Regions from separate parts of the Salicibibacter cibarius genome, predicted to be linked through region 4. Evidence: riboswitches for the same ligand, from Rfam matches in the RefSeq annotation. Region 4 holds a riboswitch; each other region holds the start of a gene.
What was found. A riboswitch is a leader RNA that binds a small molecule or an ion and turns the genes downstream of it on or off. The one in region 4 is predicted to bind S-adenosylmethionine.
Positions count from the first base shown of each region.

Region 1: another riboswitch for S-adenosylmethionine. It lies ahead of HUG15_RS19450 (methionine ABC transporter ATP-binding protein); the one in region 4 lies ahead of HUG15_RS04650 (5-methyltetrahydropteroyltriglutamate--homocysteine S-methyltransferase).
Region 2: another riboswitch for S-adenosylmethionine. It lies ahead of metK (methionine adenosyltransferase); the one in region 4 lies ahead of HUG15_RS04650 (5-methyltetrahydropteroyltriglutamate--homocysteine S-methyltransferase).
Region 3: another riboswitch for S-adenosylmethionine. It lies ahead of HUG15_RS10810 (methionine biosynthesis PLP-dependent protein); the one in region 4 lies ahead of HUG15_RS04650 (5-methyltetrahydropteroyltriglutamate--homocysteine S-methyltransferase).

Region 1 is NZ_CP054705.1:3,855,575-3,861,231, forward strand. It holds gene sufC (Fe-S cluster assembly ATPase SufC) at 1-489, opposite strand, end outside; gene HUG15_RS19435 (carboxymuconolactone decarboxylase family protein) at 812-1,171, opposite strand; gene HUG15_RS19440 (MetQ/NlpA family ABC transporter substrate-binding protein) at 1,293-2,159, opposite strand; gene HUG15_RS19445 (methionine ABC transporter permease) at 2,178-2,834, opposite strand; gene HUG15_RS19450 (methionine ABC transporter ATP-binding protein) at 2,827-3,849, opposite strand; SAM riboswitch class I at 3,962-4,069, opposite strand; gene HUG15_RS19455 (DUF4349 domain-containing protein) at 4,256-5,113, shown strand; gene HUG15_RS19460 (M20/M25/M40 family metallo-hydrolase) at 5,241-5,657, shown strand, end outside.
Region 2 is NZ_CP054705.1:3,731,441-3,737,097, forward strand. It holds gene HUG15_RS18820 (aminopeptidase) at 1-1,122, shown strand, start outside; gene metK (methionine adenosyltransferase) at 1,231-2,445, opposite strand; SAM riboswitch class I at 2,550-2,657, opposite strand; gene pckA (phosphoenolpyruvate carboxykinase (ATP)) at 3,664-5,247, shown strand.
Region 3 is NZ_CP054705.1:2,054,814-2,060,470, reverse strand. It holds gene sleB (spore cortex-lytic enzyme) at 1-590, opposite strand, end outside; gene HUG15_RS10815 (bifunctional homocysteine S-methyltransferase/methylenetetrahydrofolate reductase) at 1,239-3,074, opposite strand; gene HUG15_RS10810 (methionine biosynthesis PLP-dependent protein) at 3,104-4,228, opposite strand; SAM riboswitch class I at 4,335-4,439, opposite strand; gene HUG15_RS23045 (hypothetical protein) at 4,563-4,886, opposite strand; gene HUG15_RS23040 (hypothetical protein) at 5,136-5,519, opposite strand; gene HUG15_RS23035 (hypothetical protein) at 5,578-5,657, opposite strand, start outside.
Region 4 is NZ_CP054705.1:909,870-915,526, forward strand. It holds gene HUG15_RS04630 (Hsp70 family protein) at 1-232, shown strand, start outside; gene HUG15_RS04635 (DnaJ domain-containing protein) at 245-1,486, shown strand; gene HUG15_RS04640 (DnaA N-terminal domain-containing protein) at 1,530-1,919, shown strand; gene HUG15_RS04645 (LLM class flavin-dependent oxidoreductase) at 1,937-2,908, shown strand; SAM riboswitch class I at 2,966-3,053, shown strand; gene HUG15_RS04650 (5-methyltetrahydropteroyltriglutamate--homocysteine S-methyltransferase) at 3,122-4,234, shown strand; gene HUG15_RS04655 (amidase family protein) at 4,677-5,657, opposite strand, start outside.

The sequences.
Region 1 (5,657 bases), 1.6 Mb from region 4:
CATAAGAAGCTGCAAAATTTCATTCCGCTTTTTCTCCCCGCCGGAGAAGCCTTCGTTTAAATAACGGGTCGAGAAGGATTCATCCATATCGAGCGTTTCCATTTGTTTATCCATTTTTTTAATAAATTTCATCAATGGAATTTGATCGCCTTCTTCACGATTCGCATTAATCGATGTACGTAGAAAATCGGATGTTGTGACACCTGTCACTTCACTTGGGTATTGCATGGCGAGGAACATACCGGCTCGCGCGCGCTCGTCCACTTCCATTTCAAGGACGTCTTCGCCATCGAGTTCGACACTTCCCTGTGTGATTTCATAGCTTGGATGGCCCATGATAGCCGAAGCAAGAGTTGATTTCCCCGTACCGTTCGGGCCCATAATGGCATGAATTTCACCGCCATTTATTTCTAAATCGAAACCTTTAATGATTTCAGTTCCTTCAATTTCAACGTGTAAATCTTTAATTTTCAACGTTGATCCAGCCATTCTAAAACCTCCGTTTATCATACTGCAACGAATGCCGTTGCGAATGTTTCTCAATCTATCATCATTATTAGTTTATAACAAATTCAATCTTCGTTCAAGGGATTAGCGCTATGTCTTCGTCAGATCACCTCTCCTTTCTTTAAGGCAAAATGCTTTAAAATAAAGCGACGCCAGACACATGATTAGACTGTCGTTTTCCTAGTATGAAGGTTTTTTCGATACGTTTCAAACGATAACCACTGAAATGGCAAAAAAATAAAACGTCCGACCCATAGGCAACCAGACGTGCTTTCTGATTCTCATTCATTATCAATTGTCCGTATCAAGAACCGGTGTCAAACGTGTCGACGGCGTCACGCACCACTGTGACCGCTTGGCTTAAAGCGGCATCTCCCCGAAAAGAAACCGCCACCGCAACAGCTTCCATGATTTCCTCTTCACTACAATCCTCATCGATACAGTTCTTCGTATGGTTAATGATCGAATATTCTTCGTTCATACAAACACTAATCGAAAGCGCAATGAGATATTTGTCTTTTGCTTTTAATTCCCCTTCCGCAAAACACGCGTCTGTAAACGCATTGAATTTTCGTGTAAGTTTCGGCAATTGCCCCGATAAATAGTTCATCCCATCTTTATATTCCTGCAAAGCTTCCTCAATGAATGAGTCTCCTTGTGCCATCTGCTCATCTCCCTTTTGCGAAAGTCGTTCCGCTTAGGATGTGCAGGAAAAGGAAAAAAATACATTTTAAAAAAAGCGCCTCCCTCAATGAGATACTCCTTTGAGGGGGCGCTTTAAACAATTATTCTTCAACGGGAACGACTGCTCCATCATACTCTTCTTCCATATAATCCTGAACTTCCGGCGATTGTAAAACGTCCATGAGGGTGGCGATGTCTTCATCGTCTTCATCCTCGCTATTTACCACAACGACATTTACATACGGGTTATCGGCATCCGCTGATTCTGATGCGATCGAATCTTCAAGGGGTAACAAGTCATGGTCGATGGCAAAGTTGGAATTAATCAAAACTGCGTCTCCTTCCCCATTTTCATAAGCCTGCGGTAACAAAGCCGGTTCATACTGCGCCTCGAACTCGAAGTCATGGGGGTTTTCTTCAATATCGTCCAACGTCGCTTCGACCCCTTCCCCTTCCGCCAATTCGATCAAGCCTTCCTCTTCGAACATCGTCAAGACACGGCCATGATCCGCAACGGAATCACTCATAAGGATGGTCGCGCCTTCCGGCAATTCATCGAGACTGTCGTAATCTTGGCTGTATACGCCGATCGGCTCGATATGAACACCGCCAACATCAACGAAATCAAACCCGAACTCGTCAATGTGATCTTCAAGAAACGGGATATGTTGATAAAAATTAGCATCTAAATCACCGTTATCCAACGCTTCGTTAGGAATGACATAATCATTGAACGTTTCGATTTGCATATCAACCCCCTCTTCTTCGAGAAGGTCTTCCGCAAACTCAAGAATTTCAGCGTGAGGGACGTTTGTGGCACCAACGACTAATTCAGATGGTTCTTCATCATCCGCGGCTTCGGTGTTTTCACCTTCTTCCGCTTCATCGCCGTCTTCCTCATCTGCCCCGCAGGCGACAAGGGCGGTTGTCAATGTTCCTAAAGCAATCAGTTTATAAAACTTATTCAATTTGATTCTCCCCTTTTGTTATCTTTTATCAATTTTACGCGTGACGACATCCCCGATGCCTTGAATAATAAAAACGATGACTGAGATGATGATCGTCGCAACGATCGTCACATCCGTGCTATTGCGCTGAAAACCGTCACGAAACGCCAGATCCCCTAAACCACCGGCGCCGATGACACCAGCCATCGCCGTATAGCTGACGAGCAATATCGCGGTGACCGTAACGCCGGACACGAGCGCAGGCAACGATTCCGGAATAAACACTTTGAAGATGATTTGCCTTTGGTTCGCGCCCATCGATCTGGCCGCCTCCACGACACCTTTATCCACCTCACGCAAACCGATTTCCACTAGGCGGGCATAAAAGGCCGCGGAACCGATCACGAGTGCTGGTAAAGCAGCGTTCGGTCCAAGCATTGTTCCCATCACCACATTCGTAAACGGAATGAGCAAAATAATTAAAATGATGAATGGCACGGAACGGAAAATATTCACAAATCCAGTAGTGACAATGTTTACAGTGTTATTTTCCCAAAGTTGTCCTTTTGAAGATAAGAAAAGAATGAGCCCGAGTATAATGCCAAGGAAAAAAGTAAACACGATCGCGATCCCACTCATATAGAGGGTCTCCCACGTGGCTTCCAGCATGTTTCCCCAATCAACGTTTTCAAGCATCGGCAATCACCTCTGCTTCCACCCGGTGGCCGTGAAGAAATTGAATAGCTTCTTTCAGTTGCGCTTCATCCCCTTCGATGGAAACGTACAAACTGCCATAACTCCCGTGTTGTGTTTTGGCAATATTTCCTTGCAAAATATTCACCGTTACGCCAAACGAGCGGATCAATTCGGATACGACCGGTTTTTCTGCATCGTTCCCGACAAACGTCAAGCGAATGACGGTACCCTTTTCCCGCTTGAGCTGCTCTTCAATGGCTTCATTGGAATCTTCCGGGTCGGTGACTTGTTTCACGAATGTTTTCGTAATCTCTTGTTGAGGATGCCGAAAGACATCCAATACATTGCCTAGCTCAACAATCCTGCCACCCTCCATAACAGCAACACGCGAACAAATTTTTTGAACCACTTGCATTTCATGGGTGATGATGACAATCGTGAGCCCTAATTTTTGATTAATATCGTGGAGCAAATCGAGAATCGCTCCGGTCGTTCGCGGATCAAGTGCGGAAGTCGCCTCATCACACAAAAGCACTTTCGGCTCATTGGCGAGTGCTCGGGCGATACCGACCCGTTGTTTCTGCCCGCCGCTCAGTTGCGAAGGATAAGATGCTTCCCGTCCTTTTAAACCAACGAGTTCGATCAACTCTTCCACACGCTCGTAGCGTTTTGATTTTGAAACACCGGCAACTTCAAGGGGGAAAGCAATGTTTTCACGAACGGTTCGAGACCACAAGAGGTTAAAATGTTGAAAGATCATGCTGATTTCTTGTCTTGCGCCCCTCAAGTCCCGATTGGATAGATGCAACATTTCACGATCTGCAATTTTTAAAGTGCCGTTCGTGGGCGTTTCCAGTCGATTAAAGAGACGTACGAGTGTGCTTTTCCCTGCACCGCTGTAACCAACAATTCCGAAAACCTCTCCCTTTTCAATATCCAGATTAATCTCTTTTACCGCTTCGATGGATTGTCCTTTTAATTGAAACGTTTTCGAGACGTTATTCAGATGTATCAGCGAATGAACCTCCTTTCTTTTTATCTCTACTATCCTGATAAGTTCAGTATTTTTTCATCAAAAAAATAAACCTTTTGCCCTACGATGAGCAGAAAGGTTACGCATCATTTCTGTCTCATCTTCCAAGGATGAACACCTTGCAGGAATTGGCACCTTTGTAATCGCCATTACCGGTTGCCGGGCTTCATCGGGCCAGTCCCTCCACCTCTCCAGATAAGAATAGCAGTCTATGAATGCATTTATTTTAGCACCGGCTTTACAGGCTGTCAACGACTGTGGTTTCCCGCATTAGTTCAATATTTTGTAACATTAAACACTTGCCATGCGTCTAAGTTAGAAAAGATACACAAAGGGGAGGGGCATTATCGGTAGCCGAATCTTTTATTATTCATTGATTTTTCTTGTAGTGATCGTAACCGCGGGATGCAATGATGATGAAACGGCTCAACAGGAGCGAGCGGACACGCATAGTGATGATGAAGCCGAAATTGCAGTGGAAGAAGCAGACGACGCGGGAGATTCCGAAGGCGAGGTTGCAACGAGTGATGAAGAAACGGGCGACGGCTCGGAAGATATAACAGACGTTGATATGTCCGACCAAATGATTATTTACAATGGAGACATCGCTATTGAAGTGGATGAATTCAATGAGGCCCAACGTCAAATTGAAGAGCACGTGGAACACATGGACGGCTACGTCGTTGAATCTACTGTCCATGACCATGATAATGAAAATCAGAGTGGGACGTTTTCCGTACGGATTCCTCAAGAAAACTTCACTCCATTTCTGGATGAATTGGAAGCCATGGGGACAGAAGTGTTGGAACGTTCCACTTACGGAGATGATGTCACAGAAGAATATGTTGACTTGGAATCACGCCTCCAATCCCAGGAAACTGTGGAAGAGCGTCTACTGACGTTTATGGAAGAGGCAGAAAACACGGAAGATCTCCTTGATATTTCCGATGACCTGGCTACCACCCAAGAAGAAATCGAACAAATCGAGGGGCGCATGAATTATTTGGAAAATAACGTCGCCTATTCTACGGTGAACATTGACATGCAAGAGATGGCTGCATCCACCTTACAAGACCGACAATCATTGAATACATGGGGGCAAGCAACCAGCCTTTTCACGGATACAATCAATGTGCTGGTTTCCTTTTTTTCCGGTTTGGTCGTAGTCATGATCGGTTTATCCCCTGTACTGGTACCTTTACTGATAATAGCAGCAGCGGTCGTGTTTTTCCTGAAAAAGAAATAGAAGGCGCCGTCGGGGAAACGAATTTCTGGCGCGCCTCCTTTATTTGGCACCACACGAAAAACTATTATTATCAAAATTGCCACGTTACAATAAGATGTAGAAAAGTCATCGAGAGGAGTTTTGCACGATGTACGAGCAGCTATCATCTTTGCGTGAAGAGGCACAGGCCGAATGGTTAACGACGACGCTCGTCTCCATGGATAGCACGAACGGAGGCATGGGGGAAATCGAAATACCCAATTATATACATAAGCTTATTCGTTCGTTCCCATACTTCCAAAAACACCCGGAACACGTCTGGCTACAAACGATTCCAAATGATGAACGCAGAAATGTTTTCGCTTTTTTGCCGGGGACGGCGCATGCAAAAGATACGATTATTTATCACGCCCATTATGACACGGTGGGCATTGAAGATTACGGCTCTTTAAGTGCGCAAGCATTCGATCCGAAGGCATTGCTCGCCTATTTTTCCGAAGAAACAAATAATACAGAAATACGGGAAGATGCCGCATCCGGCGAGTGGTTGTTCGGGCGAGGCGCG
Region 2 (5,657 bases), 1.7 Mb from region 4:
GATTTCGTTCGCATCGTGGCGAAAAAAGCATACGAAGCAGGCGCAAAACACGTTCGTGTCGATTGGAGCGATGAAGAACTTACACGCTTAAAATTTGAGCTTGCTCCCGAAGAAGCGTTTTCCGAATTTCCGGACTGGCACGCGCGGGCAATGGAAGAGGAAGCGGAAAATAACGCCGCTTTTTTAACCATTACCGGCGGTGATCCCGACTTGCTGAAAGGGATTGACCCTGAAAGAGTTTCTACTGCCAATAAAACGAGCGGGAAAGCGATGGAAGGGTTTCGGAGCTACATTCAATCGGACAAAGTGAGTTGGTCCATCGTTGCCGTGCCTTCCGTAAAATGGGCAGAAAGAGTATTTCCGGAAGCTGAAGGGGAAGAGGCCGTCTCCAAACTCTGGCAAGCGATATTTGACGCAACCCGGGTGAACGAACCCGACGCTGTTACTGCTTGGCAGGAGCATCTGAAAACGTTGGACGAAAAAATGGAAGCCCTAAACACTAAACATTTCCACGCTCTGCACTATACAGCGGAAGGAACCGATTTGACGATTGAACTCCCTGAAACGCACCTCTGGGCGTCCGGTGGAAGCGTCAGCAAAGCAGGCGTAAACTTCGTCGCCAACATCCCGACCGAAGAAGTTTTTACTGCCGCTAAGAAAAAAGGCGTAAACGGAAAAGTTTCCAGTAAAAAACCACTCAACTATGGGGGAACCTTGATCAGCGACTTTACGTTAACGTTTGAAAACGGGAAAGTGATCGATTTTGAAGCAAAAGAAGGCGAAGAAACGTTGCAACGATTGCTGGAAGGCGATGACGGTGCTTCTTATATCGGAGAAGTTGCCCTTGTCCCACACCGTTCCCCCATTTCAGACACAAACATTATTTTCTTTAACACGCTGTTCGATGAGAATGCCTCCAATCATCTCGCTTTAGGGAGTGCCTACGCGTTCAACATTGAAGGCGGCAAGGACATGGAAAAAGAAGAATTGGAGGAAAAGGGCCTAAATACAAGCATCACCCATGTTGATTTTATGGTCGGAGATGCGGATATGGACATCGACGGCATTCATAAAGACGGCACACAAGAGCCCGTTTTCCGAAACGGGGACTGGGCCTTTTAGAAAAACTTGACTTATCGCCAAGGATGGCGAAAGTCAAAGTCTTTTCTGATAGTGTTAATAGCCAAAAAACACCGTTGGAACGAAACGTTCTCAACGGTATTTTTTCGCTTATTTCGCTTCCGCCACAAAAGCATCTTCTTTAAGCAACGCGGCTTTATCGGTACGCTCCCAAGGAAGATCAACATCCGTTCGTCCAAAATGGCCGTAAGCAGCGGTCTTACCATATATTGGACGCCGCAAACCTAGCATATGAATGATACCGGCCGGACGAAGATCAAAATGTTTCTCCACGAGTTGCAAAAGAATGCTCTCTTTCACTTTACCGGTTCCAAACGTATCAATGGAAATGGAAACCGGGCGGGCGACGCCGATCGCGTAAGCAATTTGCACTTCACATTTTTTTGCAAGTCCGGCGGCAACAATATTTTTCGCGACATACCTGGCTGCATAGGAAGCAGAGCGATCCACTTTTGTCGCGTCTTTCCCGGAAAAAGCACCTCCGCCATGGCGCGCGATGCCGCCATACGTATCTACGATGATTTTCCTGCCAGTAAGCCCTGCATCTCCTTGCGGACCGCCAATCACAAATCGGCCGGTCGGATTAATAAAAATATTGGTTGCTTCGTCAATCAAATGCTCCGGAACCACTTCCAAGATAACGTTGGCCATTATTTCTTTTTCAAGCTTCGCCATCGTCACTTCCGATTGATGCTGTGCGGAAATAACGATCGTATCGACACGCAGCGGCCGGTTCCCTTCATCGTATTCAATTGTTACCTGCGTCTTTCCATCCGGACGCAAAAAAGGAATCGTCCCGTCTTTTCGCACTTTTGACAGACGCCGGGCCAATTGGTGCGCCAAAAAAATCGGTAATGGCATATACTCTTCGGTTTCATCATCGGCATAACCAAACATTAAGCCTTGGTCTCCGGCACCGATTGCCTCAATTTCTTCCTCGGACATTTTGCCTTCCCGAGATTCCAAAGCAGTGTTAACCCCTTGGGCAATATCGGGCGATTGTTCATCAATTGCGGTCATCACTGCACACGTGTCGGCATCAAGTCCGAATTTTGCACGTGTATAACCGATATCTTTCAACGTATCCCTAGTAACCTTGGAAATATCGACATAGGTCGTCGTCGTAATCTCCCCTGTCACCAGGATCATTCCTGTATTTGCCACCGTCTCACAAGCAACGCGGGCATTTGGGTCTTTTTTTAATATTTCATCCAGAATCCGATCGGAAATCTGGTCACAAATTTTATCCGGATGGCCTTCCGTAACTGATTCAGACGTAAAAAGTCTGCGTCCATTCGCTTCCATCGTGCCTCCTCCTTCGATGATCTGTTCTATATGTGTAGTGGATGGATTTAAAAAAACCCCTGATTCCCGAGGGAAAAGGGGTCATCGTTCATCACCTTTTTCGCCTCTTATCTTGCAAAGCAGTGATCGCTTTGCCAGGTTGGCACCTTTCCCCGCCGGGGATGGTTGCTGGGCTTCCAAGGGCCTGTCCCTCCACCTACTCTTGATAAGAGCGTACCTTAATACCAGCCGCATCAAAGTCGCAATCATTATTTCCATATGATTTTAACACAGTCATGTCGAGAAATAAAGATATGGGATTAAGCTGTCAGGATAAACTCAAAGTACAACAATTTATTAATCGAAATAAGCTTCGTCTTTCCACTTAGTCATCCCCAAACTTTGATTCACTTGTTCCTCTCAGCATAGCTTGACCTCCGTTTGAGGGATTACTTTGGTTCACTTGTTCCTCTCAGTGTAGCCCGGCATCCGTTTGAGGGATTACTTTGGTTCACTTGTTCCTCTCAGCGTAGCTTGACTTCCGTTTGAGGGATTACTTTGGTTCACTTGTTCCTCTCAGCGTAGCCCGGCATCCGTTTGAGGGATTACTTTGGTTCACTTGTTCCTCTCAGCGTAGCTTGACTTCCGTTTGAGGGATTACTTTGGTTCACTTGTTCCTCTCAGCGTAGCCCGGCATCCGTTTGGGGGATTACTTGTGACCAGAATGTCCCCACCAAACGAAGATAGCGCTATTTCGAAAGGGCTCGGAAGCGAGATGTAATCCCCAAAATGAGGGAATAGATATTTTTGCGTCTCCGGCTCATCGACACAGTGCTTGTAGACGAGACCTTCATTAAGGTGTGCCAAAGAATGCGTGAATTTGATCGTCATCGGAAACACTATGGAGACCGAAAGGTACATGTTCATCTGTGTAGGGCTTCATAAACGGGGCATGGCGATCGAAAAACATTGTGTCATACGTGTTCGGGCACAGCACCATACACGATTCATGGTGACCGAAACGAACGACGAAACAGGATTTCGAACTCCGAGAAAGTGCTCCACACACACGTGACAACCTCGTCTGATTGATTTTCAAATTCCCAAGTAACATTTCATTCGCAGACACAAATTTTTTACATAAAAATAGTATAGACTATATGATAAAATGTGTTATACTAATTGCATCTAATCTTAATTACATGCCCTCAGCTTAGCACAGAAAGGATTTTGCCGATTATGAGTACCGTTTCATTTGTATCAGCCTTAGATCATCTTTTAAACCAAAGACAGGCCGAATTCGATCTTCCCGAGCCTAGATTAGTGGAAAGGGCACTTGCACGCGATGAGGGCATTCTCACGAAAGCCGGTGCTTTTGCGGCGACGACGGGGGCATATACCGGCCGCTCTCCTAAAGATAAATTTATCGTCGATGAACCTTCGATCCACGAAGACATCGACTGGGGACCGGTAAATGCGCCGATTGACCGTGACGTGTTTTCTGCGCTTTATCGCAAGGTGCTTCATTATCTTGGGCAACAAGAAGCGATTTTTGTTACCCACGGCTATGCCGGAAAAGATCAAAGTTATCGTTTGCCGCTCAAAGTTGTTAATGAATATGCGTGGCACAATTTATTTGCCCGTCAATTGTTTATTCGTCCGGAAATCGGTGAAGATCCCGCTGCAGAGGATAGCTTCACCATCGTCTCCGCCCCCGGATTCAAAGCAGATCCAAACGTAGATGGAACCCGGTCTGAAGCATTCGTTCTTATTTCTTTTGAAGAAAAAGTGATTCTCATAGGCGGTACGGAATATGCCGGCGAAATGAAAAAATCAATTTTTTCCGTGATGAATTATCTTTTGCCTGCACGGGAAGTGATGCCGATGCATTGCTCGGCCAATACCGGAAAAGAAGGGGATGTCGCCCTATTTTTCGGTTTATCAGGAACAGGGAAAACAACGCTTTCCGCTGATCCCAATCGCTTTCTGATCGGAGATGACGAACACGGCTGGTCCGAAAACGGTATTTTTAACATTGAAGGAGGCTGTTATGCAAAGACCATCAAGCTCTCCGAGGAAAAAGAACCGGACATCTACCATGCCATCCGTTTTGGAGCGGTCTTGGAGAACGTCGTCGTGGACGAAGACACGCGTATGCCGGATTATGATGACACGTATTACACAGAAAACACACGCGCTGCTTACCCGATTGAGCACATCGACAATATGCTTCCGCAGGGAAAAGCAGGCCATCCGAACACGATCATTTTCCTTACGGCTGACGCATTCGGCGTGCTCCCTCCAATCAGCAAATTGACGAAAGAGCAAGCAATGTACCATTTTCTGAGTGGTTACACGAGTAAGCTCGCGGGTACGGAACGGGGCATTACCGAACCGGAAGCCACATTCTCCAGTTGCTTTGGCGCACCGTTTTTGCCACGTCACGCATCTGTATACGCAGAAATGCTTGGCGAAAAAATCGATACACATGACGCCAACGTTTTCCTTATCAACACCGGATGGACCGGCGGGAGCTATGGAACGAGCGAGCGCATCGATTTGGCGTACACGAGAGCAATGGTGCAAGCGGCGCTTGAGGGAGAACTAAATCAGGTAGAATCCGTTATGGATCCTATTTTCGGCCTCCATGTTCCCACTCGCTGCCCGGGTGTTCCCGACAACGTTTTACAACAACGTGAAACATGGAATGACCTGGAAGAGTACGAGCGAAAAGCAAAAGAGCTGGCCGCGAAATTCCACCGCAATTTTGAACGATTTACACATGTCCCGGAAAACATCCGAAATGCCGGGCCGCTTGTTTAAAACCGTGCGAAAGGTTTTTGCCTTTCCTCGGTTTTTTCTTTTATCCTTTTAACTTCTCCGATATTACAGGTTTTGAGGGAAAAATTTTCGGCAGCCCTTACATAATGATAATAGTAAATGCATTTAATGCATTTAATGCACTTTAAGTTATAGAAGTGTGGTCTAACTCGGAGCAGCCGTCAAGGCCGAGAATCTAATGAAATGAAAATCTTCTGTCATCAATTGACCGGTTCGGATGACTAGTATATTCAATATGGGAGAAGATCACAAACAAAGCACGTTCTGCTTGGAAGTAAAAGTAACTGCGGATTAAATCTACACAGAAAGTTAGAGTGGCTAGCAAACTTGGAGGCCAAAAGACTTTAAAACTGTTTACAAGGGAAAATGTGACGCGCCACCTTGTAAGTTAG
Region 3 (5,657 bases), 1.1 Mb from region 4:
GCTTTTTGAACGTTCGCTTGATCGTCTTGGCCCTCGTCAGGCTGTTCTCCGCCTGTATCCGGTTGTGCACCTTCTTCCGCTTCCGGTTCAGGGGCAGGTTCTTCTTCATCTGCCGTTTCTTCCGGAGCGGGTGGTTCTTCACCGCTCGGCTCTTCTTCAGCCTCGGGAGCCTGTTCCTCTTCTGCTTCACCGCTGCCTTTCGGCCCTTTTTGTATCTCGTTCGGCGTACTTCCATAATGGGTAAATTCCCGAGCATTTTCCAATGCTTCTTGTACGTGCTGCTCGTCATATTCCGTTGTCTCTTCCAAACGGTTTTTCAATTGCTCCCCGACGAGCCCGTCCACCTCCATCCCAAATGCTTCTTGGTATTCACGAACTCCCCAATACGTGCTCCAGCCAAACACACCATCAATGGTTTGATCAAAATAACCAATGTATTGAAGTCTGGCTTGCAGCTCTACAACATCATCTCCGGTAGCACCTTGCTGGATGATTTGATCACTAAAGGCTTCACCCCTGTCAGTGGCAAATCCCAGAACGCCACCCACTACGATTAGCGTTGCAAGGAAGTAGCGGACGCTCCCTTCCATTTGCCTTACCTCCTTCTTTTCACTTAAACTTACTTTCATTGCCTTTATTTTTCGAGAAAAACCGGAATTTATACGTGCAAAAGAAAAAGTCTGCCATTAAGGCAGACAAGTGAATCAGAACGTTGTTAGGTTTTAGGAAAAGGGCAATCATGGGGGCGGGAACAATTGCGGATATGACGTTGGTAAGAGCGCTGGCACTGGTGGCGCTGTTTGGGAATTCTTTCCGAAAACACCTATTTACGATTTGATGTGATTATCGAAATCAGAACGTAACTACGTTCGCTGAAATTAGAATGGAAGACGCCTTCATATCGTCTAAAAACGGCTTATCCGTTTAAAACATTAGAAAAACTTGGCTTCCGCCAAGTCCTTATAGCGGAAGCCTTACTTTTACTTATACTTTACCCCTTTAACAAAGTTAAACATTCTTAAAGTGGAACATAAGAAAAAGCGGATTGGTAGCTTTTGCGTGGAGTGGCGCGTAATCCCAAACTCTGAGGGACGGCAATAGGATTCCCGACCCTCTATGAGTGGGAAGCCTTCGGTTTGAGGGATGGTGAGGACATTGTTACTCGCTTTACCTATCGTTTTGTCCTCACTTCCTGCACGCAGCTAACACTTTTCCCATTTCCATCTATCATATTTGAGTCAAAAACGTATCTTTTGCGCAGATCCGGACCTGACATCACTGGTGAGCCGAGCCGTGATGTGATAGCGCAGAAACGGGGTAATTAAGTATAGACGGCCAAACAAGTCAAGACTGGCGACTTGCAATTCTTTTGCGATTGCCAACCCTTCTTCTTCTCCTCTTTGGACGTCTCCCCTGCAAGCAGCCATTCGCTCCCGCACCTGCTCCGTAAGTTGAATGCCCGGGACTTCATTGTGCAAGAATTCAGCATTTCGCTCGTTGATTAAAGGCATAATGCCAATGTAAATAGGAATATCCAAATGGGCAGTCGCTTCTTTCAGACGTTGCAAAGTTTCTACATCGTAGATCGGCTGGGTCATTACGAAATCAGCACCGGCCACGATTTTTTTCTCCAACCGTTTCACGGCTTTTTCCATGGAACTTACATTTGGGTTGAAAGCGGCACCGACGGTAAACTGCGTTTGTAACCCTAACGGGCGCCCGGATTGGCTGAAACCTTCATTCATGGACTTAATTAACCGGATGAGGTCAAAAGAGGTAAGGTCATATACTGACGTGGCTCCCGGAAAATCCCCCACCTTCGTCGGGTCGCCGGTTACCGCGAGCACATCTCTGATTCCCAAAGCATGTAATCCAAGCAAGTGCGATTGCATGCCGATTAAATTCCGATCCCGGCAGGCAATATGTAGCAAAGGATGAGCGCCTGCCTGTTGCTTGATTAACGTGGACGCGGCAAGGTTATCGATACGTGAAGTGGCCAAGGAATTATCCGCGAGCGTAACCGCATCGGCCCCTGCTTCGTGGAGCGCCTTCGCCCCTTGTATAAATGTATCGATTTTCGTCAGTGACTTGGGCGGATCAAGTTCCACGATAATGGAAGGATCCTCTTTATCCAGTTGAATGGTATTTCCGACTTCCGCCGAAGCTTGTTCGCGCACCGTTGACCCTTTCGCACGCGCCTTTACAATAGGAGCTTGGTGTTGCAATTTATCCTTAAAGGAACGGATATGTTCCGGCGTTGTGCCACAGCAACCGCCCAGTAAGCGCACCCCTTGATTCCGAAACTCCTCTGCTTGGTTTTTAAAATAATCCGGGTTTGACTGGTAAACGAGACGGCCATCTTGAATGCCTGGCAAGCTCGCATTCGGATAGGCGGAGAGATACGTCCCTTCCGGAACGGAAACTTCTTCCAATGATGCAATCGTTTGGGCAGGACCCATCCGGCAATTAATCCCAACAACGTCCGCACCTTCATTCAACAAGCGCAAGAGAGCATCATTGATGGGAATCCCTCCGTGCAAAACACCCACATCTCCTAATGAAACGTTCCCGATCACCGGCATGTCCGGCGATAACCGTTTAATGATCCGCACCGCTTGAATAAGTTCGTGTAGATCATAGTACGTCTCCAAAAGGATGACATCTGGATCCTCGGCCATAAGCGCTTCAGCTTGTGATTGGGTCGCTTTCTTTATGTCTTGATTGGTGAAAGAACTTGCTCTTCCATCACGAATCCCGCCGATGGTCCCTGCTACATATACTTCTTTCTTGCCGTTCGCCGCCTCTTTTGCCAGGCGCACTCCCAGGGTATTAATTCGAGCTGCTTCCTGTCCCAATCCATAATTATCCAATTTAAGCTGATTAGCTGCATACGTGTTCGATTGAATAACATTTGCGCCCGCTTCAATATATTCTTGATGTGCGGATACAACCATATCTTCTGCGCGGCGATTGGCATCTTCGATCGAACCGCTATACCCCCGGTTGTACAACAAAGTACCGATCGCCCCATCTCCGATTAAAATCTCATCTTTCAATTTTTCCAGAAACTTCACCTTCATCCCTCTCTCTCTTTTCGCCATGGCTATACTTGGATCGCGCGTCCAGCTTCCTGTAGGGCCCATTCAATATCGGCAATGATATCTTCGTGATTTTCAATGCCGCAAGATAAACGCATTAATTCATTCGTCACGCCGTTTTTAATCCGAACGTTTTCGGGAATATCCGCGTGGGTTTGAACACTCGGATACGTCATTAAACTTTCGACGCCGCCCAGACTTTCGGCAAATGTGACGAGCCGCAAATGGCGAAGCAATGGGTCGACGAGCTTCTCGTCCTGAACTTTAAACGAAAGCATTCCTCCTTTGCCCGTATAGAGGACTTCCGTGATAAGCGGATGTTTTTTTAACATTTCACAAACCGCGCGGGCATTTTGTTGATGTTTTTCCATTCTTAGCGCCAGCGTTTTCATTCCGCGAAGTAGCAGCCAGGAGTCAAAAGCTCCGAGTGTCATCCCAATCCCATTTTGAATATTGAAAAGACGCTCCCCTAACGCTTCATCATCAGTAACGACGAGCCCTGCCACGATATCATTATGGCCGCCCAAATATTTAGTGGCGCTATGAATCACAATATCCGCGCCAAATTCAATAGGCCTTTGCAATAACGGGGTGTAAAACGTGTTGTCAACAATCATGAGCAAATTATGTTCCTCGGCTATTTGACTGAGTGCATCTAAATCCGCTTCCTGCATTAGAGGATTTGTCGGCGTTTCAATAAACAACGCTTTCGTATTCTTTTCAATCATTTGCTCAACGGATTGCAAGTCTCGCGGGTCAACATAATGAACGTCGACCCCCCATTGCGGCCAGTATTGGCGAAACAATCGGTATGTGCCGCCATACAAATCCATGGAAGCGATGATTTCGTCTCCTTGAGAAAACAAACTGAGCACAGCTTGAATCGCCGCCATACCGGAACTGCAGGCAAAGCCATGCCTTCCCCCTTCCAATTCGGCGATCGCCTCTTCAAGCACCTCACGCGTAGGGTTTCCGGTACGGGCATAATCATAGCCTGTTGATTCACCGACACCCGTATGCTCAAAAGCCGTGCTCATGTAAATCGGCGCATTGACGGCACCGGTACGTTCATCTCTGCGGTTGCCTGATTGCACAAGCTTTGTCTCCTTCGTATATGTCCTCTCCATCATCCCTTCTCCTTTCCCAGCTACTGCACATGTAAGTTTAGAAAAAATAAAAAATGCCCTCTTCTTGTGTATCGAATAAGAAGAAAGCATTGCCACCGATGAATGCATCTTCTTATCGCCCGGAACCACCGTTCCGAAGGAAGTAGCACCTGACTCCGGGGAGCTGGTTGCTGAGACATCTTTGGACCTTTCCCTCCGTCTCTCTTGATAAGAACATTATTATTATTTTACTGTCTCATTATTGTACAGGAATTTCCGTCATGTGTGAACCTCTTCAACTAAATCAAAGATTTTGATGGAGCATCCCTTATCTTAAATACGGCACAAACAAAAGCGGTTAAGCCACCTTCGGCGACTCTAATGCTTTCGTAAGGCTAATTAATGAAGATAAGGTTGTATATGTCCTTTTTGCCAAACCAGGAACTTTTGCCTGAAGGGACAACCATCGCTTTTCAGAAATGGTTTTTTGAATGCCACGAACAAAATATCGTGCGCCGATATTATATGACCCCGATAAATCGGCATGATAGACTTTGCCTGTTGTAAACGTGGCAAGGTCTTTTTTGCCATTGCGTTCCACTTTTCCGGAACCATCAAATGCCAATTTACTCGTATTACGAGCATTCACTCTTAATATGCGCATACTAAGATAGTGCGCCATCTCCGTTACCTTGTTTTGAGAATCCCTTTCTTTCGCCAGTAACGGAGCTTAAAACGAAGTTTTTTCGCGCCCCAATACCCTTTCACCGTCTTCATTTTGTCCAGGAATTCGAATACAATGACATCGCAATTGTTTTCACTTGCAAATGTCACTATTTTCTGCGACGTATCATTCACGATGTGTTTTTGAACCCCATTGATTTTTCTCCAAAAATTCGGCGCTACAATCCAACCAGACGTCCGTTGTGCTTTACGTAGTTTGTTCGTCAACGTATATAACCGGTCTTTTTTCTTTTAGCTGGTTAATAAACTCCCGAGCCAAGACAGTGCCGTTTACATCCATGACGGAACAAACTGCAGAGTTGTTAATCCCTAAGTCTACTGCGCATACTTTTTGGTCAATAATTTTGGTTTTATTTAATGCCACTTTTGATTGATAGCTGAAGTTAAGGAAATACTTCTTCCCGACCTTAACAAGTGTAGGATTGTTTTCTCTCCAAATCCCAAACCCCACGTTTATATAGGTCTTGTTCCTTAAATGCGATATCAATCCATACCCAATCATTGTTATGAAATATTTTGATTTGGGCCGTGTCTCTGATGTTCTCTCAAACATATTTCCTCGATAAAACACCGGAAACGCCTTCTGTTTTAATTGCAACCTCGGAGGACTCTTTTTAAAATTTCTCCCTTCAGAAAGAGCGATTGCCTTCTCTTCGGAAATACGAAGGAAACTTATAAAACCGAACATTAAACGCCCGGCACTTCGGAG
Region 4 (5,657 bases):
TGACATTTTCGATGAGGAAGAAGAGGGAGGAGCATCTTCCGACCTAAGCAAAGAGGCAGGACAGTACAAATCACAGTTGGTAGAGGAATTGGGAAATCGAGAAGGTGACGTTAAAAAAGAGATTGAACAGACGATCGCGGAGTTGGAAACGGCGCTGTCAAAAGAAGATTCGACGTTGTTGCACGATGCAATCGAGCGGGCAATCGATCTTTCCGTTGATTTAGAACTGTAAGGGGGGATGAGTGTGGCTCAAGCGAAACAGGAAAGTTTGTACAAACGGTTGGGAACAAACGCAAACATTAGCCAACGCCGGATTAAAGAGAAATACATTAATGCTGTAAAACAACACCCGCCTGAGACAGACCCTAACCGTTTTGAAGAAATTCGGGAAGCTTATGAGACGCTAAAAGATCCGGTCAAACGCAAGCAATATGATATCTCCCGAAAATACGGCGGGCAAATCGATAAAATGTTCGAAGAGGCGAGAGACCACTTTCAGAGAGGCAATGAGAAAAAGGCGGAGGAAATGTATGAGCAAATCACAGCCATCAATCCGGGTAACTTGCATGCGCAATCGGATTTGATGCGTATTCTAGTTAATCGGGGGGATGTGCAAGCGGCTCGGCAAATCTTTGATCAAGCCCTTAACAATACTCGGCTAGAGAATTATAATCTTTCCCTCGGGAATCTATATTCCCTTTACGCACGTATTTTAATCGACCATGATCATATGGAAACTGCCTTTGATCTTTTCGAAGAAGGCTGGGAAAAGGCTTTGGATCGAACATCACAGAGGGTCATTGCTGAAGGATTATCGATCCTTTGTGTCATTTTGGAAAAATTTGAACGTGCGATAGAGGTGGCTGAGCAAGCATTGCCCCTAGACGGCGAGGAAACGTTTGATGATTGGCCGGTTTATGCGCAATGGTTGCGTGCCATTGGCAACGCCCATCATTGGTCGCTTCTTGGAAAAGCAAAATCACGCTTTCTGAAGTTCATCGATGTTATTGAGGAGAAGGAAGAGAAAGAAGAGCTGCTGAATAGTGTAATGGATGAGTATGACAAAGCCTTTGATCATCAATACTACCGGGTAGCCGAAGTGTTTTTAGCATTGGCGCAAAGAATCGATCCCGCGAATCCGGATATAAAAGAAGATATCAAAGAGATAAAGAAATTGGTTCACCTCGAAAAGCAGATGGATCGTTTGTCCCGTGATGAAAAGATTTATCCGATGGTCATTATTCATGCAGAGAAGCTCTATAGCAATGTTAATGATGATTTAGACGCTGCAATGACACCTTTGCCACCGATCCCCAAGGATTTTGAAGAAGCCGAAGACTGGTATGCGGCAGGGATTCTAAAATTAAAAAAGCAATACCCTGCCGTGTACAATTATTTTAAGTCCAGATGGGACGAGTTATTTGCCGAAACCACCAAGCATTTTAACCGGGAAAGAAAAAGGGCGCTTAAAAAACTGAAGTTGTGAAAAGCAAGGCTTAGGTTATTTTTCTTAAAAACGGAGGAGTACAATGGCTAATACACACGTTTGGCGGGAGGTCTTGGCGGTATTGGAACGAAACCTTTCAAAGCCGGCTTTTCAAACATGGTTGCAGGGTACGACGTTGGAGATCACGAATCATGTGTGGACGATTATGGCAGCGAATGAGTTTGCGGCAGATTGGTTGGAAGACCGTTACGGGAAAGTGATATCCGAGGCAATCCAGGCTGTACACGGAGAGAAGCCAACAATACAATTCAGTTATGATGAACGGAAAGAGGAAGCGCGGGTGGGCGCTGTCGGCACGAACGAGCGACAAGTCACGGAAGGTCGCCTTCAATATATGGAAGAAGAAATGATGGCTATGAGAAAACAAATCCATCGCTTAGAAACAGAGCTAGCTGCTATCAAAAACAGTTAATGGAGAAGGAATAAACGATGAATCTGGGAATTTTGGAACAAATGCCAACCCCAAAAGGTAAGACAGCAGAAGATATCGTCGAAGAGACGCTTTCCTTCGGCCAATACGCGGAGCAACTTGGATACGAACGTTTTTGGTTTGCCGAACATCACGCGACGAAGGGGATGGCATCTAGTTCTCCGGAAATTATGATGGCGGCTTTGGCGAGCCGTACGACGCGTTTGCACGTGGGTAGCGGCGGTATTTTGCTTCCGCAATATAGCGCTTATAAAGTCGCCTCCCAACTCCTGCAATTGCAAGCACTTTTCCCGGGAAGGATTGAAGCGGGCGTGGGACGCTCACCCGGAGGTGGCGAACGGGTTCGATCTGCGCTCGCCGATGGGAAAGAGAATCAGTTAAATGCGTATCCGGAAAAATTGGAAGCTCTCGCTGGATATGTCCGTGGCCAATCGCCACAGGGCGTACGAGCAACACCGAGAACGGAGGCAGCGCCACCAGTTTATTCTCTTGGTCTCGGGGAAAATAGTGCAGAAATCGCCGCCCGTCTCGGTATAGGTTATGTGTACGGGCATTTTATCGATCCCTCGCGCGGAGAAGCAGCCCACGAGGTTTACCGGCAACAATTCACACTTGGCAGCTTGACTGCCCCGCACGCGTTAACCGCTGTTTTCGTCATTTGCGGAGAATCAGACGCACATGCAGAAAAACTAGCCACGAGCCAGGATATGTGGTTGTTGCGAACGGAAAAAGGGTTGGATAGCCGTGTGCCGACCGTAGAAGAGGCGAAAGCGGCTAAAAAAACGGAACGGGATCAACAAAAAATCAGGGAAAATCGCAGGCGTATGATCATTGGCGGTCCGGACACGGTACGGGAACAATTAAGCTATCTTACGGAGCGCTATCACAATGACAAATGGCTGATTCTGACGAATATTCACGACGTCAACGAGAAGCGTCGGTCGTTCGAACGGATCATCTCTCTTTTTTGATCTATGCAAATGACATAGAACCTGATAGACTATTATTCAGAGTTAAATAATTGGTTTTTCTTATAAAGAGAAGCAGAGGGACTGGCCCGCTGACGCTTCAGCAACCCCACGATGGTGGAAGGTGCTAATGCCAGGAAGATAAGAGGATCGCGGCTATAGCCCTCTTTTCTTCGGAAGAGAGGGTTTATTTTTATTAAAGGAGTTTTGGGAAAGATGGCAGAATTGACAGCAAAGCACGCGCCATATCGTGCAGACCATGTAGGGAGCATTCTACGGACTGAGCGTTTGAAGCAAGCGAGGGAAGATCGTGTAGCCGGCGCGATTACGGCTGAACAATTGCGCGAGGTCGAGGATGAAGAAATTTACGCGATTGTGGAAAAACAAAAAGAAGCGGGGCTTACGGCTATTACGGATGGGGAATTCCGCCGCGCCTGGTGGCATCTCGATTTCCTCGAAGGGCTTGACGGGGTGGAAGGATACGAAGCGGAACATGGCTATAAATTTAAAGGTGTGGAAACGAAGCCTTGGCTCGTACGAATCATCGGAGAGCTTGATTTTCCGGAAGATCATCCATTCCTCGAACATTTTCGCTACTTAAAAAGCATCGTCGGCGAAGATCACGTGGCCAAACAAACGATTCCGAGTCCAAGCATGCTTTACGCGGATCATCATTTTGTATCCGGTGTTTATGAGGATCGCGAACGTTTTCGCAAAGATCTCGCGGCCGCATACAAAAAAGCTGTTCATGCTTTTTACGATGCCGGGTGTCGTTACTTGCAATTCGATGATGTTGGTTGGGCGATTCTTATTCCGACCGAAGATGACACGGAAGAGCAAAAACAAGACAAACGAAATAAGCAACAGTGGTATAAAGAGATTATTAATGAGGCGCTTTCGGATCGCCCGGATGATTTAACGGTGACAATGCACATTTGCCGTGGGAATTTCCGTTCCACTTGGTCCATGAGTGGGGCTTATGATCCGGTTGCAAAGACGGTTTTCCAGGAAGTTGAAGTCGATGGTCTTTTTCTGGAATACGATGATGAGCGCTCCGGTTCGTTTGAAGCTTTGCAATATGTAAATCGTGATGACTTAAAAATTGTGCTCGGCATCGTAACATCAAAAACAGGTGAACTTGAAGATAAAGAGGCGTTGAAAAGCCGTATTCGTGAAGCTGAAAAGTATGTACCGCTTGAACAGTTGGCGATCAGTCCCCAATGTGGCTTTGCTTCCACAGAAGAAGGGAATGTTTTATCGGAAGAAGCGCAATGGGCAAAACTGCGCCATATTAAAGAAGTTGCGGACGAGGTTTGGGAAGAGAGCTAAATGGTGGACGAGTAGGGTTGATTTTCTAAAAGAGGATCAGCCTTTTTTCAGACAAATAAAAGAAAACAGCGAGGCTGTCCGATCAGAGGGCTATATCGGACAGTTTCGCTAGATAAAGGTATGGACGTGTCCGGGGAGGAACAAGAGAAGCCAAGTAATCCCTCAACCGGAGGTCGAATTGCTCCGAGAGGAACAAGAGAAGCCAAGTAATCCCTCAGCCGGGTGTCGAGCTGCTCCGAGAGGAACAAGAGAAGCCAAGTAATCCCTCAACCGAATGTCGAGCTGCTCCGAGTGGGACAAGAGAAGCCAAGTAATCCCTCAACCGAATGTCGAGCTGCTCCGAGAGGAACAAGAGAAGCCAAGTAATCCCTCAGCCGGATGTCGAGCTGCTCCGAGTGGGACAAAAAGAATCGTTTTACTGGGAGATGTAAAATCAACGATGTCACTGTGTCATGTCCGGTTTTTTTCTATGCATCGTCGCTTGTTCATAAGCAAAAGCAATCTGAAATAATGTTTCTTCTGAAAACGCCTGTCCCGTAAACGTAATCCCGAAGGGTCGTCCATTTTCATGGTAACCGGCAGGAATGGCGATGGACGGCAGTCCGGCGCGGGCAGCAACATCATAACTACTCGAACTTGGAAAAAGGATAGCATCCAAGTTTTGATTGAATAAAACATTTTCCAGGCTTTGCGGGTCGTCCAAGCCTTCGTCACGGAGTTTCTGAGTGAGATAGCTCACGTTTGATAAACTGTTTTCGACCGACGTTCGAACTCTAAGACGATCATAGCCATATTTATGCAAGTGGGCATGATCCTCATAGGATTGCAAAAACTCGTCAAAGGAACGAAAACCCGTGGAAGGATACGCTCTGGCAAAAAAATTGTTTAGGGAATGTCGGCATTCATAGCTGACAACAGCATCACTATCCCCGCGGTTAATCGCTGGGATCGATACTGGGTCAACCAACGTCACCCCAAGATCTTTTAATGTGACAATCGTTTCTTCATAAAGGGTAAGGTCAATTTGATCGCTCATGCCCGGTTGATAGTCGCGAAAAATACCGATCCGTTTGCCTTGCACACCGTCCTTGCGAAGACCTTCTACATAATTTGGTATCATAAACGGTTGTGTTTTTGTCTCTTCGTCTTGAGGATCCTTGCCCGCGATCGTTTCTAAAAGACGTGCGGCATCCGTCACTGTTTGCGTCATCGGCCCGGCAGTATCTTGTGCATAGGACAAAGGGATGGTTCCCGTGCGGCTGACAAGCCCGATGGTCGGCCTGACCGTCACAAGAGAATTTCGTGTCGCGGGATTTAGCAACGAACCGGATGTATCTGTTCCAATGCTTACGGTTGCAAAATTTGCCGCGACTGCTGCCGCGCTACCCGTGCTCGATCCGCCGACATCAAATTGGGTTCCGTA